DNA from 3 places in the Rhizobium sp. TBD182 genome. Region 2 is predicted to be linked to each of the others. Evidence: predicted binding sites of a transcription regulator. Region 2 holds the regulator's gene; each other region holds the start of a gene.
The links. The regulator PhoB, encoded in region 2, activates phosphate uptake and scavenging genes when phosphate is short. The targets are predictions, from matches to a motif close to TGTCATNNANCTGTCAT.
Positions count from the first base shown of each region.

Region 1: the regulator PhoB is predicted to act here: its motif matches at 4,155-4,171, upstream of T18_RS00625 (ceramide glucosyltransferase).
Region 3: the regulator PhoB is predicted to act here: its motif matches at 6,729-6,745, upstream of T18_RS01420 (UDP-2,3-diacylglucosamine diphosphatase).

Region 1 covers NZ_BDLN01000001.1:108,489-118,263, forward strand. Annotated here, with positions in the region: gene T18_RS00595 (efflux RND transporter periplasmic adaptor subunit) at 1-895, opposite strand, end outside; gene T18_RS00600 (hypothetical protein) at 1,132-1,287, shown strand; gene T18_RS00605 (DUF429 domain-containing protein) at 1,352-2,089, shown strand; tRNA gene T18_RS00610 (tRNA-Arg) at 2,097-2,173, opposite strand; gene T18_RS00615 (ETC complex I subunit) at 2,225-2,530, opposite strand; tRNA gene T18_RS00620 (tRNA-Pro) at 2,796-2,872, shown strand; gene T18_RS00625 (ceramide glucosyltransferase) at 2,927-4,069, opposite strand; gene T18_RS00635 (DUF982 domain-containing protein) at 4,653-4,922, opposite strand; gene T18_RS00640 (BON domain-containing protein) at 5,134-5,382, shown strand; gene T18_RS00645 (DUF192 domain-containing protein) at 5,442-5,927, opposite strand; gene T18_RS00650 (cold-shock protein) at 5,927-6,505, opposite strand; gene T18_RS00655 (VOC family protein) at 6,696-7,136, shown strand; gene T18_RS00660 (YcbK family protein) at 7,294-8,550, shown strand; gene T18_RS00665 (glycosyltransferase family 25 protein) at 8,694-9,437, shown strand; gene T18_RS00670 (pyridoxamine 5'-phosphate oxidase family protein) at 9,449-9,775, opposite strand, start outside.
Region 2 covers NZ_BDLN01000001.1:1,403,710-1,413,484, forward strand. Annotated here, with positions in the region: gene T18_RS07045 (O-succinylhomoserine sulfhydrylase) at 1-765, shown strand, start outside; gene apaG (Co2+/Mg2+ efflux protein ApaG) at 1,001-1,393, shown strand; gene T18_RS07055 (Hsp33 family molecular chaperone) at 1,432-2,421, opposite strand; gene argF (ornithine carbamoyltransferase) at 2,645-3,562, opposite strand; gene T18_RS07065 (aspartate aminotransferase family protein) at 3,617-4,819, opposite strand; gene T18_RS07070 (GcrA family cell cycle regulator) at 5,250-5,783, shown strand; gene phoB (phosphate regulon transcriptional regulator PhoB) at 6,083-6,766, opposite strand; gene phoU (phosphate signaling complex protein PhoU) at 6,798-7,523, opposite strand; gene pstB (phosphate ABC transporter ATP-binding protein PstB) at 7,622-8,437, opposite strand; gene pstA (phosphate ABC transporter permease PstA) at 8,452-9,774, opposite strand; gene pstC (phosphate ABC transporter permease subunit PstC) at 9,771-9,775, opposite strand, start outside.
Region 3 covers NZ_BDLN01000001.1:267,125-276,899, reverse strand. Annotated here, with positions in the region: gene T18_RS01455 (alpha/beta hydrolase family protein) at 1-355, opposite strand, end outside; gene T18_RS01450 (ABC-type transport auxiliary lipoprotein family protein) at 459-1,064, opposite strand; gene T18_RS01445 (MCE family protein) at 1,080-2,450, opposite strand; gene T18_RS01440 (ABC transporter ATP-binding protein) at 2,459-3,295, opposite strand; gene T18_RS01435 (ABC transporter permease) at 3,306-4,466, opposite strand; gene dgcA (N-acetyl-D-Glu racemase DgcA) at 4,610-5,593, shown strand; gene T18_RS01420 (UDP-2,3-diacylglucosamine diphosphatase) at 5,838-6,674, opposite strand; gene T18_RS01415 (NADP-dependent malic enzyme) at 6,904-9,219, shown strand; gene T18_RS01410 (DUF2865 domain-containing protein) at 9,355-9,775, shown strand, end outside.

The sequences.
Region 1 (9,775 bases), 1.3 Mb from region 2:
CGGTCTCGGAGGCGAAACGCACGGTTTCTATTTCAGCCGGGAAGCTACGGTCGGGATAGGCATCGACGTTGAAGGTGGCCTTCTGCCCGGTTTCAACCTTGCCGACATCCGCCTCATCCACCGACACCTGCAATTCCATATGGCGCAGATCGCCAGCAATGGTGAACAGCACGGGAGCGTTGAGCGAGGAGGCGACGGTGGCGCCGGGATCGACACTGCGGGTGAGGATGACACCATCGATGGGCGAGACGATCTTCGCCTTGCCGAGATTGACCTCGGCCAGTCGCAAATCCGCTTCCGCCGAAAGCACGGTCGCCTCGTTGACCTGTAGCGTGGCGCTGGCGGCATCGTGGTTGAACTGCGCGGCATCCAGATCCTGCTGGCTGGAGACCCGGCTCTGGACGAGGGACCGCAGACGCTCCATCGATGTTTTTGCCGAACCGAGATCGGCGCGCGCCTTCAGCACATTGGCCTTGGCGGAGGCAAGCTTGGCGCGGGCGCTCTGCACGTCGGCCTCCAGCTTGTTGGTGTCCAGTTCCGCCAGAATATCGCCTGATTTGACCGGGCTGTTATAGGTAACGTTGACCTTGCGAATGGTGCCGGACAATTCGCTCGATATGTCGACCTGATCGGTCGGCTGGACTGAGCCGGTGGAGGTTACGATGACGGAAAGGTCGCCCTGTCTCGCCGCTTCCGTGGTGTAGGTATAGGCGACGCCTGCGGCACGCGACTGGTAATAATAACCAAGGCCCCCGCCGATCAGCACCACGGCTGCTGCGGCATAGAGATAGCGGCGCGACTTCTTCTTTCTACCTGACCTGCTGGTACCCAGAATGTCCCGCAGATCGGGCTGGCTGTTTTCCGTGTCGCGGCCATTGGTGTTGGCGTCATTCATCTTCGTCACCCGCAAAATTCAAAATACCACAGAGGATTGTTTCCAACCCCTGTTTCCGGTCCGTCTGTCGCTGTTTGTATTCCTCTGATTGTGGGAAGTGACATAGCTTGCCCAAAGGGGGAAGTGAAAACTTGGTAATATTTATGATAGCTCTGGTCTGCTAGAGATAAATCCGAAAAGGCCGATGTCATTGATGTGGCGCCGGTTTCAGCAGCGACATGCAGGACGATGATATAATGAACGACAATGTGGTGAAGTTCCGCAAACCGGTGCCCCCGAAAAAGCCGCGCCAGCCGCTTGGGCCAAAATCGAAAAAAGCCCTGACGATCGCCGCCATCATCGCTTTTTTCGCCGCCGCCTGGGGGTATTTTACGCTGTTCGGGCAGGGGTGACGCTCTGAACGCCGTATTGGGTATAGACGCCGCATGGACTGTTACCCAGCCAAGCGGGGTCGCCTTGGTCATCAACGATGGAACAGGCTGGACGCTGCGTGCCGCCGCATCTTCCTACGTTGGCTTCCTTGCCTGTGGAACCGATATCCCGGTTCTCGCTGATCGCCCCAGGGGATCAGTTGCCGAAGCATCGGCGCTTCTGGCGGCCGCAGAAGCCCTTACGGGATGCAAGATCGATCTCGTTACGATTGATATGCCGCTCTCGCATCAACCGATTACTGCCCGCCGTGCTTCGGACAATCTGGTGTCTTCCGCCTATGGTTCCCGGCAATGCGGCACCCACACCCCAAATGCAATCAGGCCCGGCAAGGTCAGTGATGACCTCAAAATGGGGTTTGAACTTGCGGGATATCCGTTATTAACCAGGGAAATCAGCAGTCCCGGTCTGCTCGAAGTCTACCCGCACCCTGCGCTTGTTGAACTGACCAACGCCGCGAAACGGCTTCCGTATAAGCAGGGAAAAGTCGGCAGCTACTGGCGGTCGGATACGTCCGCAGACCGTCGCGCCAAACTCCTCGAGGTCTGGTCGTTCATCATCGCACATCTGGATCGACGGATAGGTGGGGTTGCCGATGCACTCATCATCCCTGCGACGAACGCAAAGGGATGGGAGATGAAGGTTTTTGAGGACAAGATGGATGCCGTCGTGTGCGCCTGGGTCGGGATTTGTGCTTTGGAGAGTGAGGCAGTGCCGTATGGCGACGACATTTCCGCGATCTGGATCCCGAAAGCGGCAGTTTAGATGGAGATGGCGACCCCTGCAGGATTCGAACCTGCGACATTCGACTTAGAAGGTCGACGCTCTATCCAGCTGAGCTAAGGGGCCGTCGTGCCGGACTATTGTTGCTCCGGCTGAAAATCGTTCAGTGCGTCTTCTTCAATGCGTCCAGGGCTGGGTGCGGTTGAAGCGGAAATTATCCGTGTAGGATACAACCTTGCGGGTTGCTTCCTTTGGCTGGATGACGCGGTATTCGATGCCCTTGCGCTGCGCATAGGCTTCGGCCTGTTCCTGCGTCTCGAATGTCAGCTTTACCTGCTGCTTCATGTCGGATGTCGAGGTGTATCCCATGATCGGATCGATCTTGCGCGGGACCTCAGCGTCGAATTCCAGAACCCAGACATTGGTTTTCGCCTTGCCGGATTGCATGGCGGTCTTTGCAGGGCGGTAAATCTTCGCAGACATGTCGAAACTGCTCCGGTTGGGCGGTGGGGCATGCGCCCCGGATTACTATTCACGTACCTGAATAGAATAACCAAATCGTGTCAGGAACGCTGAATTTGAAATGGACCGACTCCATGTGAGAGTCAAGACGATTATCCCTTGCGACCTCTTCACGGTCCCACCGCGTTGCATGAGTTTTCAATAATCGAGACAATGGGCTCAACAAAGATGAATTTCCCTGTTGCGGACTGCGGGTGAACCGTGTATTCCCCAGCCATCGCCTCGGCGGAGTGTAGCGCAGTCTGGTAGCGCATCTGGTTTGGGACCAGAGGGTCGGGAGTTCGAATCTCTCCACTCCGACCATTTAAAGCGAAACATTCGCTTGTAGGTATAACCCCTTCAAATAATAGCTTCCGTTCAGTCCGCTGAAGGTCCGGCCAATGTGCTTTCGGCCGTGCCGATCGTCATGACATTGCCGCGCCATGCAACCGCGCTGCCGATCCAGCTGCGTACCCAGACGAATGGCATGATGACATCCCGCGCGACCATTGCCGGAAGGGTATAGAGGGATACCGGCCACCGGTTGAGAGCTGCGAGCGCCAGTTCCGGGCCGTACATGACGGCGAGTATGGCAATCGCGGTGACGGCAAGGTTCACATCCGCGGCAACGGCGGCAGCGAGCGCGAAGAGGAGCGGGGGAAGCGCGCCGGTGAGGATTTCCGGGGCGAAATATTGCGGGAAGGTGACGCGCCGCAGCCGCGCCCAGCGGGTCTGCCGCGACCAGATCTCACCGGCATGGCGCTGTCCGAGCGGCTGCTCGAATGGGGCCGACACCAGATGTACCTTGCGACCGGCATTTCTGACCAGCTTCGTGGAAGCGGCATCTTCGGCGATTTCGGCGGCGAGCGCGCGGATGCCGCCGCGCTCTTCCAGGAACGGCTTGTTCCACAACATCGATTTGCCCTGCGCGAAGCCCATGCCGATGGCTTCCGCCGCATATTGCCAGCGGCCTTGCGAGCCGTTGAGGAAGGCGCATTCCACATGTGCCCAGAAGCCATCCGGCCGGGAGCCGAGCGGTGGCGAGCAGACCAGTCCGCTATCCGGCCGCCAGGCCGACATCATGGTTTCGATATAGGATTGCGGCATCAAGACATTGGAATCGGCCAGAATGACCCATTCGTGCCGGGCAGCACGCCAGCCCTTGACGCAATTGTTGAGTTTGGGATTGGCGCTGATGCGATCATCGCCGATGAGCAATTGCGCTGAAACTGCGGGGAAGGCCGCGCTTGCCTTGCGCACTTCCTCGATCACGGGATCGAACTCGTCGGCGACGCAGAACAGCAGCTCATAGTCCGGCCAGTTGAGCTGGAAGGCGCGCGACAGCGTCAGCGGCGTGAAAGTTTCGATGCCGCGCAGCGGCACCACCAGCGATACCGGCGGTTTCTGCCGGACAAGTGCGTTGTCCGTATCGCGTCTTTTCAGCCGCCAGCCTGCCAGAACGACGCCGAGAAGATTGAAGGCGAGGAGCAGAATTGCGCAAAGGGCAAAAACAGTTTCCATGTTGGCCAGTTCCACTCCCAAGCTTTCAGCGGTTTACCCGCCAACCGATTCCATGGAATTCGTCATTGCGGATTATAACGTTTGCATGACAGTTACATGTCATGTTCCGCAGGCAGGATCCGACTTCGGTCGTTCATGCACCTCTGGCGCACGGGTCGATGCCGCGTTTGTTACCGAGAAAGCGTGAACGGTTTTTGCAGGCTACCTGTTCGCTAGGGGAGACGGTTGTTTGCCTGGTTGAATGCCATAACGACGAAGCGGGCGTGTCGCGCTATCAGGAATAGTCACGTCGAAACAGCGATTGTAAGAACGAAATCTATCCGAGTATTCACTGCCGGTGCATGAGGAAAATTGAGACGGTGTATCTCACAGCAACCTCCCGATCCCTGTGCGCCCGGCCATTTGAATAGGACGAAGTTCAGGCTTCAATCAAACGGGCGATCCACGCAGGTGGATTGCCCGTTGTTTTGACCCCTGGAGCCATGTTGATGAACGCAGATCGACTTGTCGCCCATCCGGTTGTCATCACCGTAAGTGACTGATATTTAGTCGAAAATATTCACAAAGCCTTCCGCGTGACGAGCTAGTGGATGTTCAGAATATGCGCGTGGCTGCTTGCGACCAGAAACGATTCCCGCGCTTTTTCGATGTCGCATTTTCCGGCGATAGCATCGAGACAGTTCCTGCGTGCGTCCTCATATTCCGGTCCGTGTTCGTCCGGCCAGCGGTACATCAGCATGTCCAGCGCCACCAAAGGGCTGTAGATTTCCACCGCTGCGGATAGCGGCAGGTGGATCGCCACCGGCTTCATCCACGAGGCGTGGTGACACGGCTCCGTTTTGTTAATCAGCATGTCATTCTCCTCCCTGTTTCATGCGCCTTGACGGCAGATTTCACTCCCATGCGCGAAATGCTCACCTCACGAAATGGTTCCCGATCACCTAAAATGTGATCGGGCAGGGGGTTCCAATTTGCCAAGATGAATGGAAGATGAACGAATTGATGAACCGGAGATGAACAAAACCGTGATTCGGGCGTTGTAATAGCCAAGAAGGAGAACGCACATGTTCAATTTGTCAGGCATTCAGGAAAGCTTCTTTGGAGACCGCATGGCGGGTGTGTGCGAGGCCATCACCTCTGCACTGGCTTTCGAAAACGGTCTCGAGAAGTCGCGGATTTCCGCAACCGTCGAAAATGACGTTATCTATCTTGAAGGGACGGCGGATTCGGTCGAGGCAATCGACATTGCCATCAATCTTGCCGCATCTATTTCCAATTGCCGGATTTTGAGCCATATCGAGCCGGTCTACTGAGATCTTGCCGGCCGGGCGAAACATCGTCCGGCCTTTTCAGACGCAGTAACGCGGCAATGTCATTTCCGGTTGCCGATTTGTGCACTGCGAACCACATCGCCCGGTTTGATGCCGTAGCGTTTGGCAGTGCCGCCATTCAGTTCAAGCACGAATTTGACCGACCCACGGGAGCTGATGATCGCTTCTGAGTGTGGCACGGCGTTCTCGTGGATATGGGTTATGCGCCCGTCCCGGGCGATGAACAGCATGTCGAGCGGAATGAGAGTATTCCTCATCCACATGGCTACATCCCGCTCCTTGCCGAAATCGAACAGCATACCGCTTCCAAGTGGCATGGACTTGCGAAACATAAGGCCCTGTTCGCGCTGTGCGTTGTCCAGCGCCAGTTCCGCAACAAATTCGTGGGTTTCTCCGGAGGCGGTCTCTATCGTCAGTGGTTCGGATTGAAACGTCTGCTGTTGTTGAGCCTGTGCTGCGCTTGAGAGCGTGAAAAAAAGAAGCGCCAGAACGGCGCTCTTCATCAAGTGGCGAAACACAGCGGCCATCAGTGCGACATCCCGATCGGGGCCGGGTTGTCGGGGTGGATTTCCGCCGCCATCAAACCCTTGTCGCCATCGCCGAAGCGCACCAGCACCACCTGGCCCGGACGCAGTTCCGTGAGGCCGAAACGGCGCAGCGTCTCCATATGCACGAAAATATCTTCAGTGCCTTCGCCGCGCGTCAAGAAGCCGAAACCCTTGGTGCGGTTGAACCACTTGACGATTGCACGCTCAAGCCCGCTTGACGGCGTAACCTGCACATGGGTGCGCACCGGCGGCAGCTGCGACGGGTGAACGGCGGTGGACTGATCCATCGACAGGATGCGGAAGGCCTGAAAGCCGCGGTCACGCCGCTGGATGAGGGCAACGATGCGCGTACCCTCGAGAATGGTCTGATACCCATCGCGGCGCAGGCAGGAGACATGCAGCAGCACGTCCTGCATGCCGTTGTCAGGCACGATAAAGCCGAAACCCTTGGCAACGTCGAACCATTTCACCGCGCCGGTGATTTCGGTCAGGTCCACGGCATCGGCCGAAAGGTCCTCGACATCGACTATCGTTTTCGATGACATCCTATCAGCCATATCCTGCCAACCCCTCGATTACGCGCCACACACCGGTCAACTGATTCCTGTGTACCAGATTAACATCTTGGTAACGGTTCCACGCAAGCCCTAGTTTTTGATTTGCGTGGCTGCTTTTATGTCGCCGTCCTTGTCCGGGGCTTGCGATCATGCGTTTATGGCCCGGAAAAGCGTATTGGAGAGGAAGAAAATGCGGTATCTGCACACGATGGTTCGCGTCAAAGACCTTGGCGAATCAATGAAATTCTATTGCGACCTGATGGGTCTCGAGGAAATACGCCGGATCGAAAACGAAAAAGGCCGTTTCACTCTGGTTTTTCTTGCAGCGCGCGACGATATCTCTGCGGCGCGGGAAAAAAAGGCGCCTTCCCTTGAACTCACCTACAATTGGGACACCGAAGATTACACCGGCGGCCGCAATTTCGGGCACCTGGCCTATGAGGTCGACAATATTTACGACTTCTGTGCCCACCTTCAGCAAAATGGCGTCGTGATCAACCGGCCGCCGCGTGACGGTCACATGGCCTTCGTTCGTTCGCCCGACGGTATTTCTTTCGAAATCTTGCAGAAGGGCGAAAGCCTCGCGCCAGCCGAACCGTGGATATCTATGCAGAATACGGGTTCCTGGTAGGGGTTTTCCCGACCAGAAGCGACGATTTCGGTCACTCTTGCCTTGTCCGGATGGGTTGAGGCATAGTCCGCGAATCGAAACGGCATGTCCTGTTTTGAAAAAGCAGACGATTCCGTTCCCGTGCTGCTGTTGTAAATGCAAGATACGGAGGCCACCCATGAAAGCTGTCGATAGCGCGAAAGGACGCGTTGCCTGTCAGCGTCTTGTTGTCGCGGTTTCGTTGCTCGGGCTTGCCGGATGCGTTTCAGCGGTGACGGATGACGACATGGCTGCCAACAGCAAAAAGCCGGCAGTTTCCGCCGAGCAGAAGGCGCTGGCCGCATCGGCGGTTCATAATCCGGCCGCCAAACAGCAGCAGGGGCATTACGTGGATCCCGCCGTGGCCTCCGCAACCGGCGGGGCCGTTGCGGCCCAGCCGCAGGCGCCCGGTGGCCCCGCACAGGGTTACGGTGCCGCCGCCGATATCGGCGGCCTGACGACGCAGCCGACGGCGATTTCCGCGGGTACATCAAGCATATATTCAAGCAGACCTGCCGTTGCGGCGGGGGCTACAGCCGCAGCGGGTGCACCTTCCCAGGGTATCGCGCCCGCCGTCAGCAGTGTCTACTCGGCACCAGTGCAGGCGACACAGCCGCAACCGGTATCAGCAACGGGACAAGTGCCGACTGCCGTGCCGGTACCGGCAGAACAGCACAGCGAAAACCGTCAGGCGGTTCCCGTACCAACGCCGCAAAATGCGTCGGAACAGCTCGCAGTTGCTTCAGCGCAGTCTTCTGGAGCCGGGAAACGGGCAGGCGAGGGGCAGGAAAGTGAGGGCACAGTCGTGCCGCTGGCAGCTTTTTTCGCCGGTGCGGCCAAGAAGCGCCTTCCGAAAATGATCGAAAACGGTACGGCGGAGAATACGCAGGTTGCGGCGCTCTCCGGCGGGTCGGACAGGACGATGGGTATAGCGCTTTCCGGCCGTTCGGCGATGTCTGACGAATTCGACGATGCGCATCTTGAAGACGAGGATGACCAGCCGGCCGGCCTGATGAAGCTTGCCTCGCTTTCCGGCCTCACCCGAGTTTCTCCGAACGGGCTTTTCCTGCAGACCGATCATGTTGAAGTCGGTTGTTTCAAGCCGGAACTGGTGCGCATGATCAAGGATGTCGAGCGCCACTACAACAGCCCGGCCATCGTCACCTCGGGTTATCGCCCGCCAAAGGGCATAAGGCAGGGTTCCAAGCACTACACCTGCGATGCAGCCGACATCCAGATCAAGGGTGTTTCCAAATGGGAGCTTGCGTCCTATCTGCGCTCGATGCCGCAGCGTGGTGGTGTAGGCACCTATTGCCACACCGAATCGGTCCACATGGATACGGGCGAAGCCAGAGACTGGAACTGGCGCTGCCGCCGCACCGCCCCGCGTAAATAATCTCGCGCCGCATTCTCGAACCATCAAAGCTTGCGCGTTGCTCGCCCGAAATTCTGCCGGCGTGGAAATCACGGCATGCAGACAGGGTGCGCCACATGCTGTAGGAGACGGTTTCCCGACCCTATGCGCATGGTGCTTTCCGAATGCTGTCGATATCCGCTTTTCCCGTTTACATCATCTCCATCGCCAGAGCGCGCGCCCGTCTTGAAAAGATGCTGAACGGAGCATCAGGTCTTGGGCTGGATTTGCGCCCGGTGGAAGGTGTTGACGGTAAGACCATTCCCGCTGCCGAATGGACGGATTTTAACAGGCGCGGCTTTGAGCTTCGCAACGGTCGTCATGCCTTGCATGGGGAGTATGGCTGTTATGCCAGCCATATCAAGGCACTGGAGATTTTCCTCGCCACGGATGCGCCGGTGGCCGTGATCGTTGAGGATGATGTTGCCTTCACGCCTGATTTCTCCGATCGGGTCAAGGCAATGGTCGCGATCATGCCTGAGAATTCCATCGTAAAGCTGACCAATCACCGCCACAGAGGTTTCAGAGCCAGGAAGACCAGCGCTCTCGGAGACAAGCTGGGGCGCTGCATATACGGGCCACAGGGATCGTCGGCCTGCTATATCATCTCACGCGGTGGAGCGGAGGAGTTTCTGAAAGCGGCAAGGGTGATGACGCTGCCTTTCGACCGGGCGCTGGAATGCGGCTGGGGTTACGGCACGCATGTCTACGTCACCGAAAAGGATTTTCTGCCTTTCGGCGATCCGGACACGCTGGTCGGCACGCGCGCGGAATATCGCGGCAGCAAATTTGCCCGGTTGAACCGGGTGCCAGCCTATCTCTCCAGTTTTTATGACAATATTGCGCGGTATGTGTACGCCTATCTGTAGAGGGAGGCCGCTTAACGCACGAAATCTTCCCTCTGGACCGCTTTGCGGCCCGTGAGGCTTTCTCTTTGGATGCTGAAGAAAATCGGCTTGGTGGAGTCCGTTCCATTTTCGTGCGGATGGATCGTTGAGCCTCCCGGCTCCCACCAGTTCGGGTGTTTCTGGATCAGAGACCAGGCGTAGATCCGCTCGCTTTGCCATTGCTCGTTATCTTCAAGCTCCTGATAGAGGCCATGGAGAATTACGCTTGTCCATGTGCTGGTGTTTTTGACCTCATCGACCTGAAGGCAAACATGAGGGTTCAGGCGCATATTCTCTATCTTGGCTCCCATCATCGAGAA
Region 2 (9,775 bases):
AAGGCGATCCAGCCGAACACCAAGCTGTTTTTCCTCGAAAGCCCGACCAACCCGACGCTCGAAGTGGTGGATATTGCCGGTGTGGCGAAGCTCGCCAACCAGATCGGCGCGAAAGTGGTTGTCGACAATGTTTTCGCCACACCGCTTTTCCAGAAGCCACTCGAACTCGGCGCCCATATCGTCGTTTATTCGGCGACGAAGCATATTGACGGTCAGGGCCGTTGCCTTGGCGGCGTGATCCTTTCCGACAAGAAGTGGATTGAGGAAGAGCTGCAGGACTATTTCCGCCACACCGGCCCAGCCATGTCGCCGTTCAATGCCTGGACGCTGCTCAAGGGCATCGAAACCCTGCCGCTGCGTGTCAAGCAGCAGACGGCCAATGCCTCGAAGATCGCCGATTGCCTCGCCGACAGCGGCAAGGTTGCCAAAGTGATCTATCCGGGCCGCGCCGACCATCCGCAGGCAGACATCATCGCGCGGCAGATGTCGGGCGGCTCGACGCTCGTGGCTTTCGAACTGAAGGGTGGCAAGGAAGCGGCATTCGCACTGCAGAACGCGCTTGATATAGTGAAGATTTCCAACAATCTCGGCGATGCCAAGAGCCTCATTACCCACCCTGGCACCACGACGCACAAGAACCTGACCGACGAGGCGCGTGCCGAACTCGGTATTTCCGGCGGGACCTTGCGTCTTTCCTGCGGTATCGAAGATACGGACGATCTGCTGGAAGATCTGGCGAAGGGTCTTGCGGCCGTTTCAGTTTAAGGATTCAGTCGACATACCGCCATGGCCCGACTTCCCGTCGGGCCATGGCACACATCCCGCGTGGGTGAAAGCCCGCGTCTGGCAACCAATATTTACCTTTACCGTTATCCCTAACGGTGAAAAAACGGCGCAACAGAAGATGCGCGTGGTCGTCAAGTCATTCATTTTCTTGACGATAGCCAGAACCTGTAGTGTAGGATGATGGCAGCAGGGAAAATATCGAGGTGTGGCGCGTATGTATCGTGCTCTGACAAGGGATATCGAGGTAACGGTCGATCCGTATTATCTCGAGGAGCAGTCCGACCCGGATGACGATCGTTACGTCTGGGGCTATAAAGTCGTGATCTCGAACAATTCCGATGTTCCGATAACACTCGTCAACCGCTATTGGCACATCACCGACCAGAACGGACAGGTGGATGAGGTCTACGGGCCGGGTGTCGTCGGCGAAAAACCGCATCTGAACCCCGGCGACAGTTACGAATATTCATCCGGCTGCCCGCTGGATACGCCGTCAGGCCTTATGTTTGGCCACTATGAAATGGAAACGGACAAAGGCGAGGTGTTCAACGTCACCATCCCCGCCTTTTCACTGGATTCACCCGGCCTGTTGCGGGTGCTGAACTGACAAAAAAGCCGCGCCATTCACAAGCGCGGCTCTCCTCGTCAGACGTTTTCAAACTCGCTGACATCGTAACGATAGGTCGTGGAGCAGAACTCGCACGTCACGGCAATCGCACCGTCTTCCTCACTCGCCTTGATCTCTTCAGCGGTGAAACCGGACAGCACACCCTTAATCTTGTCCCGTGAACAGCTGCAACGGTCGAAAATGACCTGCGGATCGTAGATGCGCACGCCGCTCTCGTGGAAAAGCCTGTAAAGCAGACGCTCCACTGGCACCTGCGGATCGGTCAGCTCGTCGGTATCCACCGTATTCAGCAGCGACACTGCCTCTGTCCAGGCATCGTCCTCCGCCACTTCATAATCGCCCTCGTCGCCGTCACCGCCATGGAGATCGCGCATGCGCAAACGCTCGGGCGCCTGCGGCAGGAACTGGGCAATCACGCCGCCTGCACGCCAGCTATGGCGCGGCTTGCCTTCGCCGTCACGGTCGAAGAACTGGGCAACGCCGAGGCGCACGCGGGTGGGAAGCTGTTCCGATTGACGGAAATAAACCCCGGCGATTTCTTCCAGCGAAGAACCGTCCAGCGGCACGATGCCCTGATAAGGCTGCATGCCGACGCCCTGATCGATGGTGAAGGCCAGAATGCCGGTTCCGAGCAGTTGTTCGGGCGAGGTTTGCCCCGCAGCAACAGCTTCCGCCAGCCGCTCCTCATCGAAACGGGCATAAGCACGCATGCTCTCGGGCGCGGTGAAATCCGCCACCAGAAGGTCAACCGGGCCGTCGCCCTTGGTCTGCACAGTAAGCTTGCCGGAAAATTTCAGGGATGTGCCGATCAGCGCCGTCAGAACCGTTGCTTCCGCGAGCAGGCGGGCGACAATCTCGGGATATTCGTGACGTTCGAGGATGGCATTCAACAGCGGCCCGACCTGTACGGCGCGACCGCGCACGTCCAGACCTTCGACCTGAAAGGGCACAACCTTGTCGTCGCCAGCTAAATCGAGATTGTCCAGTTCAACCGTTACATCTGCCATGTCATAACTCCCTGGCGCAGCCGTTGCGCCGCTACCGTCCAAAAGTCCGGCTTTTAAAATGTACTTTTTCAGCTTGTCGCACAGAGATCCGGGAAGCGAAACCGCCTCCGGGGAAAATCGTGCAAACCGTGAGGTGGCCCGCCAGCGAAAAGCCGACGAGCGTCTTCGAAGCCCCACAGATGGGAATGTGCATCGCCGAGTTCAAGCACCCGGCCGATAGCGGTCAGATGACGCCCATGCACCATGCAATAATGGACTTCTGCGCATGGAGCCGGTTTTCCGCCTCGTCGAAGACCACCGATTGCGGCCCGTCGATCACTGCATCCGTTACTTCCTCGCCGCGATGCGCCGGCAGGCAGTGCATGAACAGCGCTTCCTTGTTGGCCTTCGCCATCAGCGCTTCATTGACCTGATAAGGCTGGAAGATATTGTGGCCGCGCGCCTTGTGTTCCTGGTTCATGGACACCCAGGTATCGGTGACGACGCAATCAGCGCCCGCCACTGCCTTGTCGGCATCGTGGTACAGCGAGATTTCGCCACCATTGTTGCGTGCCCAGTTCAGGAACTTGTCGTGCGGTTCCGAACCCATCGGGACTGCCATCGCCATGCGGTAACCGAAACGGGCGGAGCCTTCCACGAACGAATGCAGCACATTATTGCCGTCACCCGTCCAGGCAATGGTCTTGCCCTTGACCGGGCCGCGATGTTCCTCGAACGTCAATATATCCGCCATGATCTGGCAGGGATGCGTGTCGTCCGTCAGGCCATTGATAACAGGCACGGTTGCGTGTTCGGCAAGCTCGAGCAGACGCGAGTGATCCGTGGTGCGGATCATGATGGCATCGACATAGCGCGACAGCACCTTGGCCGTATCGCCAATCGTTTCCGCGCGGCCCAGCTGCATTTCCGTGCCCGACAGGAAAAGGGTCTCACCGCCGAGTTGGCGCATGCCGACATCGAAGGAGACGCGGGTGCGTGTGGACGGTTTTTCGAAAATCATTGCCAGCATCTTGCCGGCAAGCGGCTTTTCCGCCGTGCCGGTTTTGGTGGCAATCTTGCGCGTGCGCGCATCATCAAGAATTGTCCGCAGATCCTCCGACCCGACGGCCGAGAGGTCCAGAAAATGTTTTGGTGAACCCATTCTAATCTGTCCCATGCTTGCGAGCCCCTGAAGAGAGGCCCGCTCTTGATTTTTTCAGGCGCTTTTTGCCTGTTTCGCAACCGTCAGGGAAGCGGCAGCCGCGTCGATACGTGCAAGACCCTCACGGGCCTCTTCCGCCGTGGTGACGAGCGGCGGCAGAAGACGGATGACATTGTCGCCCGCAGGCACGCCAAGCAGATGCTCTGCGCGCATGGCCTGCAACAATTCGCCCGAAGGAATCTTCGCCTTGATGCCCAGAAGCAGACCTTCGCCGCGAATTTCCTCGATCACGTCAGGATAACGGTCCTTGAGCGAGGCCAGACCCTGCCGGAAGACCAGCGCGACGTCACGGACCTTCTCGAGAAAACCTTCGGAGAGAACGACGTCAAGCACGGCATTGCCGACTGCCATGGCCAGCGGGTTGCCGCCGTAGGTGGTGCCATGTACGCCCGCCGTCATGCCGGAAGCGGCATCTGCCGTGGCAAGGCATGCGCCGAGCGGGAAACCGCCACCGATACCCTTGGCGACCGCCATGATATCGGGCGCAACACCGGTATGTTCATAAGCAAACAGCTTGCCTGTGCGGCCGACACCCGTCTGGACCTCATCGAAAATCAGCAGCAGGCCGTGCTCGTCGCACAATCCGCGCAGGATTTGCAGGAATTCCTTGCTGGGCGAGCGAATGCCGCCCTCGCCCTGGATGGGCTCGATCAGAAGTGCTGCAGTCTCAGCCGTGATGACGGCCTTGAGGGCATCGACATCACCGAACGGAACCTGATCGAAACCTTCGACCTTGGGACCGAAACCTTCGAGGTATTTCTGCTGGCCACCCGCGGCGATCGTCGCCAGTGTACGGCCATGGAAAGCGCCTTCGAAGGACACGATGCGGAACTTCTCCGGATGGCCCTTGGTATAGTGATAACGGCGGGCGGTCTTGATGGCGCATTCCAGGGCTTCCGCGCCTGAATTTGTGAAGAATACCTTGTCCGCGAAAGTCGCTTCCGTCAGGCGCCTGGCGAGTTTTTCCTGTCCCGGTACTTCATAAAGGTTCGAGACGTGCCAGACCTTCTCGGCCTGCGTCTTGATCGCATCAACGAGGTGAGGATGGGCGTGGCCCAGCGAGTTGACAGCAACACCGGCCGCAAAATCCAGATATCGCTCGCCGCTTTCCGTGAACAGCCATACACCCTCACCGCGCTCGAAGCGCAGGGGGGCTCTTGAAAACGTATCAAACAATGGCGCGCCGGCTTCGGCCATGGCTGTATCACTCCTTGCGCAGATGCGCTGTCAAACTGTTGTCAATAGGCTTGCGGGGTTATCCCTCGCCTGAAAATCAAAATGCCGCCTTGCGGCGGCAGGGGCACTATTGTCACTTCGTTTGCCGATGTCAACAAAAGTCAGCGTTTCCCGGGCTTCTCAAGCACTAGTATGCGGCGGCGGGCCAGCCCCAAGGTGTTGCCTTTCAGACTCAATACGCCAGCAAGTTGGGGAAAACCGGAAAATCGATTCCAGATGATTCCCGCGACTCTTGCCACGGAGTCGGGCTGGCACTAGGTTAATCGCTAATTACTAGACTGCATTGCGGCGGAACTAGTCACCGAAAATCAGGCGGAAACCACGCTTGCGGCATGCGCGCGAGACGGAGAGGGATTCTGCCGAAAATACACGCGACAAGCGGAGAAGCGGCATGAACTGGACAGACGAACGAGTCGAAAAGCTCAAGAAATTGTGGTCCGAGGGCCTTAGCGCCAGCCAGATTGCAGCGCAGCTGGGCGGCGTCAGCCGTAATGCCGTGATAGGCAAGGTCCATCGTCTCAATCTGCCGGGACGCGTCAAGGCTGGCGGTCCAGTGACTTCGGCACGCTCCGCGCCGAAGCGCACCGCTGCCCCTGCATCGCGTGCGACGACTTTCGCAGGTCGCGTCAACGCGGCACCGGCGCGCATCCTCACCCGTTCGAACGCGGCAACGGCGCTGCACGAGGAGATCGATATCGAGACCGCGCAGGTTCTCGATTACGTTCCTTCCAAGAACGTTGTCACGCCGATTTCCCGTCGCCTGACGCTGACGGAACTGACCGAGCGCACCTGCAAATGGCCGGTTGGCGATCCGCTGAAGGACGACTTCCATTTCTGCGGTTGTGAAGCGCTGGAATCTTCGCCCTATTGCAAGTTCCATGCGAAACTCGCCTACCAGCCGGTGAGCGAGCGCCGCAAGGCTTGAGTGTTGCGGCACGCATTCAGCACTCAAAAATTACGGGCCTTCGGGCCCGTTTTTTTATGACAAAAATAAAGCGGCTTTCTGGGCGGCTTGATGGCAGGCCGCACCCTTTCCCCTTACTATTGGGCGTGACCCCTCAATCCGGATTTCAACGCGCTGCCGATCTTCTCCGGTCAAAACGGACAATGGCATCGAGTTTGGCGGATACTCATATAGAAAAAGCCCGAAATCGTTTCAGATTTCGGGCTTCCTGATTTTTTGGTGCACTACTTCGCCAGCGAAACTATCTGGTTCCGCTTCGCTCAGGCTTCCATCGAATATCCCGCACCACGCACCGTGCGGATGACATCCTGCATGTGCGAGAAATTCAGGGCCTTGCGCAGACGTCCGACATGCACATCGACAGTGCGCTCGTCGACATAGATATCGTGACCCCAGACGCCATCCAGCAATTGCGAGCGGGAAAACACCCGACCCGGCGACGTCATCAGGAATTCCAGCAAGCGGAATTCCGTCGGGCCGAGGCGCACTTCGCGGCTTTTGCGGTGAACGCGATGGGTCTCGCGGTCCAGTTCGATATCGCCGCATTTGAGCACCGACGACAGAACCTCGGGACGGGCCCGACGCAACATGGCCTTGACCCGGGCCATGAGTTCCGGCGTCGAGAACGGCTTGACGACATAATCGTCAGCGCCCGTAGCGAGACCGCGAACCCGTTCGCTCTCTTCGCCACGCGCCGTCAGCATGATGATGGGCAGGCGTTCTGTTTCCGGCCGCATTCTCAAGCGCCGGCACAGTTCGATACCGGAGACACCGGGCAACATCCAGTCCAGGATGAGAAGATCCGGAATGCGCTCCTGCAGCCTGATTTCCGCCTCATCGCCACGGGGTATCGTGTCGACGTCGTATCCCTCAGCCTCGAGATTGTAACGAAGCAGGACGCTCAACGCTTCCTCGTCTTCCACAACTGCAATCTTGGGCACCATATGCTGAACTCCGCAAGCTTCTGCTTGTCTGTTACTCGGTCACCGAACCAAGCGTGTTGGAACTGTCGTCCTTCGGACGCTCGCCCTCCGGCTGGCTGCCGGTGGTCATGTAATAGATCGTCTCTGCGATATTCGTCGCATGATCGCCGATACGCTCGATGTTCTTGGCGCAGAACAGAAGATGCGTGCAGGTGGTGATGTTGCGCGGGTCTTCCATCATGTAGGTCAGAAGCTCCCGGAAGAGCGACGTGTACATGGCATCGATTTCCTCGTCGCGTTCACGGATCGCATTGGCCTTTTCGGCGGAACGCGTGGAATAGACGTCGAGGACTTCCTTGAGCTGCACCAGCGCCAGGTCGGACAGATGCTCGATGCCGCGGGCGAGCTTGCGCGGAACGCCGGTGCCGGCGACAGCGATAACGCGCTTGGCCGTGTTCTTGCCAAGATCGCCGACGCGTTCGAGATCGGCTGCGATACGCAGGGTGCCGATGATCTCGCGAAGGTCTGCCGCCATCGGCTGACGCTTGGCGATGGTTACAATCGCCTTGTCGCCAATTTCGCGCTCAGCATGGTCGAGAATGGTATCGTCCGAAATGACTTTCTGCGCAAGCGCAGCATCGGAATTGACGAGTGCGCGCACGGCGTCACCGCACATCTGCTCGGCAAGACCGCCCATTTCGGCGATGCGGCGCGTCAGAAACTTCAGTTCGTCGTCATAGGCAGACAGGATATGCGAATGGGTCGTTGTCTGTGTCATGGTCTATTCCTCCGGCTTGGCCTGCATGCGCGTGCCCAACAGCGGGGCACGGCAGAGGCACCAGTCTTGTACGGTTACGATAAAGCACCGGCCGGGGATCAGCCGAAGCGGCCCATGATGTAGTCCTGCGTGCGCTGGTCGTCCGGATTGGTGAACATCTTGTCGGTTTCGTTTTCTTCGACAAGATGACCAAGATGGAACATGGCCGTACGCTGGGAAACGCGCGCCGCCTGCTGCATGGAGTGCGTGACGATGACGATGGTGTAGTTGGTGCGCAGTTCGTGGATCAGTTCCTCGACCTTCGCAGTCGCGATCGGATCCAGCGCCGAGCACGGCTCGTCCATCAGGATCACTTCCGGGCTGACGGCAACCGCGCGTGCGATGCACAGACGCTGCTGCTGGCCACCGGAGAGGCCCGTGCCAGATTCCAGCAAACGATCCTTCACCTCGTTCCAGAGACCCGCTTTCTGCAGGCTATGCTCGACGATCTGGTCCATATCCGCCTTGTTGCGGGCGAGACCGTGGATACGCGGGCCGTAGGCGATGTTCTCATAAATCGTCTTCGGAAACGGGTTCGGCTTCTGGAACACCATGCCGACGCGGGCACGCAGTTCCACGACGTCGATCTGCTGATCGTAGATATCGTCGGTATCGAGCGTGATCTTGCCGGTGACCCGGCAACCGTCGATCGTGTCGTTCATGCGGTTCAAGGTGCGCAGGAAAGTGGATTTACCGCAACCGGACGGGCCGATAAGTGCAGTCACCGTGTTTTCGCGGACATTGAGGTTCACGTCGTAAAGCGCGCGCTTTTCGCCGTAATAAACCGAAACATCCTTGCCGATCATCTTGTATGAGACTTCATTCATTTTCTTGTCCAGCGCCTTTTCAACTGCTGCTTCCGACAACATGTTCATTGCTCTAGCTCCCTCTACCAGCGCCGCTCAAAGCGGCGACGCAACAGGATTGCGCCAACATTCATGAGAATGAGGAACAGAAGCAGGATGATGATAGCGCCAGATGTCCGTTCGACAAAGGCACGCTCAGCTTCGTTCGCCCACATGTAAATCTGCACCGGCAGGGCCGTGGACGGATCCATAGGCGTTGTCGGATAGTTCGCGACGAATGCCACCATGCCGATCAGAAGCAGCGGCGCCGTTTCGCCCAATGCGTGGGCGAGACCGATGATGGTGCCGGTCAGAATGCCAGGCATTGCCAGCGGCAGGACGTGATGGAAAATCGTCTGCATCTTGGAAGCGCCAAGACCGAGTGCGGCGGCGCGGATCGACGGCGGCACGGCCTTCAATGCAGCGCGGGTGGCGATGATGATCGTCGGCAGGGTCATCAGCGTCAGGACGAGGCCGCCGACCAGCGAGGCCGAGCGTGGAAAGCCCATGAAGTTGATGAAGACGGAGAGACCGAGCAGACCGTAAACAATGGAGGGAACAGCCGCCAGATTGTTGATGTTGACCTCGATAAGGTCCGTCAACCGGTTCTTGGGGGCAAATTCCTCCAGATAGATGGAGGCCGCAACACCGATCGGCAGCGACAGCACCAGCACGATCAGCATCATGTAGAACGAGCCGATCAGCGCAACGCCAACACCCGCGGCTTCCGGACGGCTCGAAGCGCCGTTGACGAAGATGCCGGTATTGAAATGCTTGCCAAGCTGTCCGCTTTCCACGAGCTGGTTCATCCAGCCGAGCTGCTGGTTCGAGATACGGCGGTTTGCTTCATCCCCCGACATGTCGACCTGGCCCTTGAAGGCGCTGTCGACATCACCCGACGCCAGAAGCGTGACGCTGCGCGTGGTGCCGATGACGGACGGATCGGCGACGACGATATCACGCAACTGGGTGCGTACGCTGTCGGAGATCATGACGTTGACGGCGCGAAGACCGGCCTTATCCGTCGGCGCGACGCCGAGAACCTTGGCCACCGCATCACGGGCGAGGACGGGGTAGTTGGCCGTCATCAGCTTTGCCGGATTGGTTGCGCGCTCGTTCTTTGGATCAATGATCAGTTCGGAAAACTCGACCGGAACGGTGATCATCGTCTGCTGGAAGGCGGTGTGACCCTTGGATACGACCGACCAGAGCAGCAGAAAGAGGAAGATGAGGCCGAACGAGATTGCTGCCAATCCATAGGCGCGGAAGCGGCGTTCAGCAGCATAGCGACGCTTGATGCCGATATCACGGCGCGTGGCCTTGTTCACGGCGGCAGCACCGGCCGCCGGGGAAACGATGTCGGTCATT
Region 3 (9,775 bases), 1.1 Mb from region 2:
TCATGTCGATGGCGTTATCGCCGGGATGATTGATCGCCGCGACGATGAAGCCGGCATCCGCCAGCGCCGCCGCGGTATCCCGATGGCTGAAATACGTACCGCCGAAACCGTGGGAGATGATGACGAGCGGATATTGCCCATCGACAACAGGGCAATCACGCACCGCTTGCAGAGCGAAGGGGCCGATGCGGGTCTCCACCGGAGTCGCCGCGCAGGGCGACCACACCGCCGCCCTCATGGAAGGCTTGCCGCCTGCCGAGGGAATCTCGATCAACCGAAGACCGGCTGCCAGAACGGTGCCCGTTCCGCACATGGCGGAAACAAGGGAAAGGCAAAGCAACACCAGAAATCGCATGACGGACCCGCGGATCGGAAACATTGAATGCAAGGCCGTCACCAACAGGCCTCACCCACAACATAGAGCAATCTCTTGTAGCGGAAATGACCGTCGTCAGGACTTAGAGCGACTTCAGCGTCCACGCCACGATTTCGCGGGTGGCGGCGGCGAAGGCCTGATCCAGCGCTTTGACGAAATTGGCATTTCCGGAACCGCTGACGCGTGCGCTGGCGCGGAATACTTCCTGCGCCTTTACCGTGCCGTTGCGATCGTTCAACAGCTTCACCGAAATCTCGATATCGGCGGTGTTTTTTGCCGTATCGATTTCGAAGGTGCGAATATCGCTGACCACCTGGTAATCGATCGCCAGCCCCTGCCCCGGCCGTCCGACGCCACCGAGCTTGCCGGTATCCTCGAAGGCTTGCACCAGCTTGGATTGCACCATGCGCGGCAGGCGGTCGCTCCATTGCGAATTGCCGAGATATTGCACTTCCGAGCCGGAAAGGCGCACCACGATGTTTTCGCTATCAAGCGCTTTCAGCGCCGTCGGATCGGCGATCAGCAATTGCCGGCCTTTGAGCGACGGCCCCTGCGTTACAGTCGCCGAAGAGACGGAAAGGTCGAACGTATCGTTCGATGGGGTTCCCGCACAGCCCGCCATCGCAACCGCAAGCAGCGGAGCCAGAAGCAGGGCACGGCGCTTATGGCCGTTCATCAATCGTGTCATTGGCCCATACCCCTTTTAGCGCCTTGTTCTGCCGTCATATTGTTTCACGGTTTCGCCGCCGAAAATCAACCGCTGCGGATCGCGGTCGATATTGGTGATCGCATTGTTGAGATTGTCGACCGTCTGCCGCGTGCTGCCGATAAGCGCCTGGAAATCCTTCAGGCCCGAACTGGAGAAGCGCGTGAGATTATCGGCAATCGGCCCGATTCGGGCATTGAGATTGTCGGCCACGGCCTTGAACGAGGTCAAAGTCTCGCGCGCCTTTGCAAACAGCGAATTGGCATCGTCGGTTCCAAGCATGCCGTCCACCTTGGCAAGAATGCCATCGACACGGCTTGAGGCAAGGTTCAGCTTGCGGCCCATGTCGGTGAAATCGGAGACCGCCTGGTCGATATCCGCCCGGCGCGCGCCGACATCGTCGGCAATTCGCTTGAAGTTCGCCACGGCATCACGCGCATCGGCAGTCGCTGCGGAAACATCACCCACCACGGTGCTGACCTTTGCGGGATCGACCGACGCCAAAAGCTCATCCGCGCGCTTCACCACCGTCTGCACTTCCGTGCTCGCCGCCTCGAAGTTGCGCGCCGTGCTCTGCACCGTTTCCATGATGCCCTGAATATCGCTCGAAGCGGAAGCGACGTCCTTCGTCACCTTGTCGACATTAGACAGGATGGAATCGATCTTGCCGGCATCCACCGCCTTCACCAGATCTTCGACAGCGGTCAGCGTGCCGTCCAGGCGCACCGAGACCGATTGAACGGTGGTGGAAAGCGAACTGAGGCTGGCGATGAAACTCTTGATACCATCGGAATTTGCGGCCAGCGCATCGGAGAATTTCTCGGCGTTACGCACCGTCTGCGTCAGCGGCCCACGGGCATCCTGCACGAAACCCTGCAATTCGCCGATGGCGCCATCGGCGCGTTTCAGGATCTTGTCGGCGGTGGCAAGAAGGTTGGTGACGCTGGAAAGATCGGCCGTCAGCTCAGCGGGAACGCCGCTCTCCACCGATTTCTGCAGAATGCGCTCACCATCCTTGTTGCCGCCGGAAAGCTCGATATAGGCAGCGCCCGTCAGGCCCTGAATTTCAAGCACGGCGCGGGTGGAGGGGAAAACCGGCGCGTCCGCCTGCACTTCGGTAAAGGCGATGGAATAGGCCGGATCGTCACGGTCGATCGCAAGACCGCGCACCGTGCCGACAGGAATGCCGTTGAAGCGTACCGGAGAGCCGACGGAAAGGCCGTTCGCCGAGCCGGGAATACGCACCACGAGCTGGGCCGTCGGTCCACCCCGGCCGAATTCCGCCATCCAGTAAACGAAGCCGAATGCGGCGGCGATCACGATCAGCGTGAAAATTCCGACTATGGTGTAGTTCGCCTTGGTTTCCATGCTTCTTGTTACTCCACCGGATTTTCGTGTCTGTCGTCCGGAAGAACGACAGAGCGCGCCCGTTTGCCACGGAAATAGGACTGCACCCAGGGGTCGTCACAGGCAAACATGTCCTGCAATGTCCCTTCCACCAGCACCTTCTTCTGCCCTAGCACCGCAATGCGGTCGCAGACGGAGAACAGGCTGTCGAGGTCGTGCGTCACCATATACACGGTCAAACCGAGCGAATCGCGCAAGCGCGCGATCAGCATATCAAATTCCGCCGCCCCGATGGGATCGAGGCCGGATGTCGGCTCATCGAGGAAGACAAGGTCGGGATCGAGCGACAGCGCGCGCGCAAGCGCCGCACGCTTGATCATGCCGCCGGAAAGCTCCGACGGGTATTTGTCACCCGCATCGGGCTTCAGGCCCACCATCTCGATCTTGAGATAGGCAAGCTCGTCCATCAGCTTTTTCGGCAGGTCCAGATATTCCCGCATCGGCAGCTGGATGTTTTCTTTCACCGTCAGGCCGGAAAACAGCGCCCCCTGCTGGAACAGCACGCCGAGCCGCTGGTCTAGCATCATGCGGTCGTCTTCGCTGGCCTTGTCGTAATCGGTGCCGAGAATGCGGATTGCACCCGCCTGGCGTGGCAGAAGCCTCAAGATCGCACGCATCAGGACGGATTTACCCGCGCCGGATGGGCCGATGAAGCCAAGGATTTCACCGCGATAGACATCCAGATCGAGATTCTCAAGCACGTTCCTGCCGTTGAAACCGACAGTCACACCCTCGACGGAAAGAACCGTCTCACGGCCGTCCTTTGCAGTTTTTGTCTCTTGCGGCTTCTGGTCCAAAGTTTCCAACGCGCCCTCCTTAAAAATCGATGGCTGCGTAGAAGATGGCAAAAAGGCCATCCACCAGAATGACGACGAAGATCGATTTGACCACCGACGACGTGACGTGTTTGCCGAGCGATTCCGCCGAACCGCCGACCTTCATACCCTCAACCGCCGCAACGATGCCGATGATCAGCGCCATGAACGGCGCCTTGATCATGCCGGCGGCGATGGTAGATTCCTCGACTGCGCCGTGCAGACGCGACAGAAACACTTCGAAGGTGATGCCGGAATAGAGAAGCGTGACGATGGCGGCGCCGAAAAGTGCGGCGAAATTGGCAAGGATGGTCAGAAGCGGCAGTGCGATTGTCAGCGCCACGAGACGCGGAAACACCAGGACGCCAACGGGGTTGAGACCGATCACCTTCAGCGCGTCGATTTCTTCGCGCATCTTCATCGAGCCGATTTCCGCCGTGATCGCACTGCCGGAGCGACCGGCGATCATGATTGCGGTCAGAAGCACGCCGATTTCTCGCAATTGCAGGATGCCGACGAGATCGACGACGAACACTTCCGCGCCGAAGTAACGCAGCTGGAAGGCGCCCTGCTGGGCGATGATGGCGCCGATCAAAAACGACATCAGCATGATGATCGGCACGGCGCGCACGCCCATATGGTCGATCTGGTTGACGATGGCCGCCGGCGATACGCCGCGTCCGCGCCCGAGCTTCATCTGCGCGCCGCGCACGGCGGAACCCAGAATATACATGCCCGCGAGGAAATCCGCACCATTCTGGACGACAGCTTGTCCGATCGGCGAGAAGAAGCGCTCGGCAAGTCCCACCTTGGCGGCAGGCTCGCCCTCCATCGCCGCTTTATCCGGCAATTGGCCGATCAGATCCTCGATTCGCTCGTTTCCGGTAAGCGTGACGGTAACGCCCTTCGCTTCCATATCTTCGCGCAATCGCCGGATGACCCAGGCGCCGGTCGTGTCGATTGCCTCCACCGAGGAAAGATCGATCTCCACCGGACCGGCAGGGCCGCTTTTCTCGATGTTTTCGAGGCTTGCAAAAATGCCGGAAAGATTGCTGTTGCGCCAGGAACCGCTCAAGGCATACCGCTGGCCGCCGCCGGAGACGGCGCCGTCTTCGGTGATTGCGGCCGGGTTCGCCTGTTGCCGTATATCCTGTTCTTGCATAATGCTCCGAGCGAGTGCAGCCGTCACGAGATTCTTAAAGGTTTCATAACGGTTTGGCCTTCGGCAAGCCACAGTGACAGCCGACAATTCGCGATAAATTTGGCGTCATGTGTCTTTTAACGCCTGTCAGGAAGTGAAAAAACATGCCCCGTTACCTTCAAGCCACAACAGAACGTTTCGCCGTTGCTGGCAGCTTCACTATTTCACGCGGCACTCGCACACATGCGGATGTCGTAACGTGCACCATCCGCGATGGTTCCTTTACCGGCAGAGGTGAATGTGTGCCCTACCCGCGTTATGGCGAAAGCATCGAAGGCGTTATCGCCGATATCGAAGCGATGGCTGAGCAGATTGCCGGCGGCCTGACACGGCATGAATTGCAGCAGGTGATGAAACCCGGCGCCGCCCGCAATGCAGTGGATTGCGCACTATGGGACCTCGAAGCCAAGATGAGTGGCAAAAGTGCTGCCGAACATAGTCTCGGACACGCGGCAAAACCGCTCGTTACCGCCTACACTATCTCGCTTGCCGATCCCGAGACCATGGCGGCGAAAACGGCGGAAAACGCTGGCCGCCCGCTGCTGAAGATCAAGACCGGAACGGCCGATGACGAGGCGCGCCTGCGGGCCGTGCGCACCGCAGCACCTGATGCGCGCATCATCATCGACGCCAATGAGGGCTGGAACGACGGTAATATCGAATATTATCTGAAACTCGCAGCGGAACTGAACATCGCGCTCATCGAACAGCCGCTTCCCGCCGGCAAGGACGCCATCCTGGCCCGCATCGACCACCCGGTCCCCATCTGCGCCGATGAAAGCGTGCATTCCACCAAGGACCTCGCCGACCTGCGCGACCGTTACGATGCGATCAACATCAAGCTGGACAAGACTGGCGGTCTCACGGAAGCACTTGTCATGAAGGCAGAGGCGGAGCGGCTAGGCTTCATCATCATGGTCGGCTGCATGCTCGGCACCTCGCTCGGCATGGCTCCCGCCGTTCTGGCCGCCCAGGGAGCCGCCTTCTCCGATCTCGACGGCCCGCTGATTCTCAGGCAGGACCGGCAGCCGGGCCTCGTTTACGAGGGTTCGCTGGTTTATCCGCCGCAGCCGGAGTTGTGGGGATAAGAGCCGTCGTTCGGGTTTCGTGTGAAAGCACTACGCCGCACATCGCAATAGTCTTTGCAGTATCACGTAAACTGTATGACCAGCCTTGCCTCACACTCGACGTCATCCTCGGGCTTGTCCCGAGGATCTATCCACGTCGCGCGAAATCAATCGGTTGCAGATCCTTGGGACAAGCCCAAGGATAACGACAGAGAGCTGAAACATCCCGCGCTTAGGGATCGCCCTGCCTGTTGAACCAACCCAATCAGGCCGCGTGCTTGCCAATCAGACCTGGAATATCCACCGGCTCCATCTCGTCCGATGTCTGCGAAGGGACATCGCTCGTCTGCATCCAGGTGATCAGCTCGAAAGTGCCATCGGCATTTTCGGCAATCGCCGTGCAGCTTTCCACCCAGTCGCCGGTGTTGATGTAGCGGATGCCGTCCATGTCTTCCATCACGGCGTGGTGGATATGGCCACAGATCACACCATCCACATTGTTGCGGCGCGCCTCGTCGGCCACTACGCGCTGGAACTCGCCGATGAAGTTGACGGCGTGTTTGACCTGCAATTTCGCCCAGGCCGAGAACGACCAGTAAGGCAGGCCGATGCGGCGGCGCACCGCAGCAAGGACGATGTTGATCGCAATCGCCGCGTCATAGGCCCAGTCACCGAGATAGGCGAGAAGGCGGGCATTGCGCACCACCACATCGAACTCGTCGCCATGGATGATGAGATATTTCTTGCCGTCTGCCGCCTCGTGGATCATGCGCTCGGCCACTTCGATACCGCCGAAATGCATGCCCGGAAACTCGCGCAGAAATTCATCGTGGTTGCCGGGAATGTAAACGATACGTGTTCCCTTGCGGGCCTTGCGCAACAACTTCTGCACCACGTCGTTGCAGCCCTGCGGCCAGTACCAGCTGCGGCGCAGGCGCCAGCCGTCGATGATGTCACCGACCAGGATGATCGTATCGGCCTCGTGATGTTTCAGGAAGTCGAGCAAAAAATCCGTCTTGGCCGCCTTGGAACCGAGATGGACATCCGAAATGAAAAGCGTTCTGAACTGTCTGGTTTCAATTTGACCGGCCACGGATTTAATCCCCTTGTTCGGTTGCGTCCCTGCGGCTTTCTTCCCTCTCAGAACCAGACTCGTGTTGCAGCAACATGACAATGGCCGGTTTTTGTATGGAATATGACTGATGGCATCACGAAAACGCGAATAAGCCATGCCCGCATTTGCATAAGGGGGCGGCAAATAACGGCTGTACCACGGGAAAGTTTGTTGTATTCAGAGGGCCGGAATTGAACCAGACATGACGGTGGAAGACATGACCTCTCACGATAAGAACAACACGCCCGCCAACACGGCAAAGGCCGACATCGAGGAACAGGCGCTCTTTTTCCACCGCTACCCGCGCCCCGGCAAGCTGGAAATCCAGGCCACCAAGCCCCTTGGCAACCAGCGCGATCTGGCGCTTGCCTACTCGCCGGGTGTCGCCGCCCCCTGCCTCGCCATCCATGAAAATCCGGAAATGGCGGCGGAATATACCGCCCGCGCCAATCTCGTTGCAGTGATTTCCAACGGTACGGCAGTGCTTGGCCTTGGCAATATCGGCCCGCTTGCGTCGAAGCCGGTCATGGAGGGCAAGGCCGTCCTCTTCAAGAAATTCGCCGGCATCGACGTTTTCGATATCGAGATCGATGCGCCCGGCATCAACGACATGGTCTCCACCATCGCAGCGCTGGAACCCACCTTCGGCGGCATCAACCTTGAAGACATCAAGGCGCCCGAATGTTTCGAGGTGGAGCGTCAGCTGCGCGAGAAGATGAACATCCCGGTCTTCCACGACGATCAGCACGGCACGGCGATCATCGTCGCCGCCGCCGTCACCAACGCGCTGGAACTGGCTGGAAAATCGCTTTCGAGCGTCAAGATCGTTGCGTCAGGCGCCGGTGCGGCAGCCCTTGCCTGCCTCAACCTGCTTGTCGCCATGGGCGCAAAGAAAGAAAACATCTGGGTCCACGATATCGAGGGCCTCGTTTATGACGGCCGCAACTCGCTGATGGACGAGTGGAAGGAAGTTTACGCGCAAAAGACCGACAAGCGGGTTCTGGCCGACTCGATCGACGGCGCCGATGTCTTCCTCGGTCTTTCGGCGGCAGGCGTGCTGAAGCCGGAACTTCTGGAGCGCATGGCGGAAAATCCGCTGATCCTGGCACTTGCCAACCCCAATCCGGAAATCATGCCGGAAGTGGCCCGTGCTGCCCGCCCGGATGCGATGATCTGCACCGGCCGTTCGGATTTCCCGAACCAGGTCAACAACGTGCTGTGCTTCCCCTATATCTTCCGCGGCGCGCTGGATTGCGGCGCAACCACGATCAACGAGGAAATGAAGATGGCCGCCGTGCAGGCCATTGCCGAGCTTGCCCGCGAAGAAGTCTCGGAAGTCGCCGCCAAGGCCTATAGCGGCGAAACGCCGATCTTCGGCCCGAACTACCTCATTCCCTCGCCTTTCGATCCGCGTCTCATCCTGCGCATCGCGCCGGCCGTTGCCCGTGCTGCCGCCGCAAGCGGCGTCGCCGCCCGGCCGATCAGCGATTTCGAAGCCTATCTCGACCAGCTGAACCGCTTCGTCTGGCGTTCCGGCTTCATCATGAAACCGGTCTTCAACGCCGCCAAGGTTGCCGAAAAGAAGCGCATCATCTTTGCTGAAGGCGAAGACGAGCGCGTGCTGCGCGCCGCACAGGTGCTTCTGGAAGAAGGCACCGGCATCCCGATCCTCATCGGTCGCCCGCAGATCATCGAAACGCGCCTGAAGCGCTTCGGCCTGCGTATCCGCCCGAATACCGATTTTGCGGTGGTCAATCCCGAAGACGATCCGCGTTACCGCGACTACGTCGATGATTATTTCGCCCTGGTCGGCCGCGCTGGCATCAACCCGGAGGCGGCCCGCACCATCGTGCGCACCAACTCCACGGTCATCGGCGCGCTGTCGGTGAAGCGTGGTGAGGCGGATGCGCTGATCTGCGGTCTGGAAGGCCGTTACGACCGGCACCTGCGCGACGTGAACCAGATCATCGGCAAGCAGGAAAGCGTTCGCTCTTTCGCAGGCCTCAGCCTGCTCATCACCCAGCAGGGCGCGCTGTTCCTCACCGACACCTTCGTCAACAACGATCCGACCTCCGAAGAAGTGGCTGAAATGGCCATTCTCGCGGCAAAGGAAATCCGCCGCTTCGGCATCACGCCGAAGATCGCGCTCGCCAGCCACTCCAATTTCGGGTCGCGCGATTCGGAAAGCGCCCGCAAGATGCGCCGCGCCCTGAAGATCGTGCAGGCAGCGGCACCCGAACTGGAAGTGGACGGCGAAATGCAGGGCGGCTCGGCACTTTCGGAAGCGCTGCGCAAGCGCGCCATGCCCAACAGCGTGCTGACCGGCGAAGCAAACCTGCTGGTCTTCCCGAACCTCGATGCCGCAAACATCACGCTCGGCGTCACCCGCACGCTGACGGAGGGCCTGCATGTCGGCCCCATCCTGCTTGGCACGGCACTTCCCGCCCATATCCTGTCGCCCAGCGTCACCTCGCGCGGCGTTGTCAACATGGCGGCCTTTGCCGTCGTGCAGGCATCGCACCCTTCGGTGTGATGAAGGCGCATTAACGCAGTTTTGAACATGCTGTTGCCGCATTGCGGCAACAGCTTATGTTATCTTCCTGAAACAAGGATTTCCCGAAGCATAACACCCTCGCCACCGGCCGGGGACATCGAACGGATCGCACCATTGACCCGGCGCCGCAGCATTATCGGCCTACTGCTTCCCCTTGTTTTCATCGCCCCGGCCGCTGCTTTCGCGGATCAGGTCTGCGATACGCTTTATGCGCAGCTGCGCGAACCGCCGCGTGTCATCGGCAACACAGCCGAGGTGCGGCGTTACGCCAATGCGCTCACCCGCCAGAACATCGAGATCCGCAGGATCAGGAACGATCTGCGCCGTTACGGCTGTTCATCCGCAAGCGTCACCGTTTATGGCAGCCCGAATGCCGAACTCTGCGCGGAAATCAGCGACGCGATGGCGGATGCGCAGAGCGAACGCGATGCCATCATCCGTGACCGCGACGATGCCATGGCGGCCCAGGGCAGCGATGATGGCGACATCAGACGCCAGCGCATTCTCGCCGCCCTTGACGCCAATGGCTGCAGCG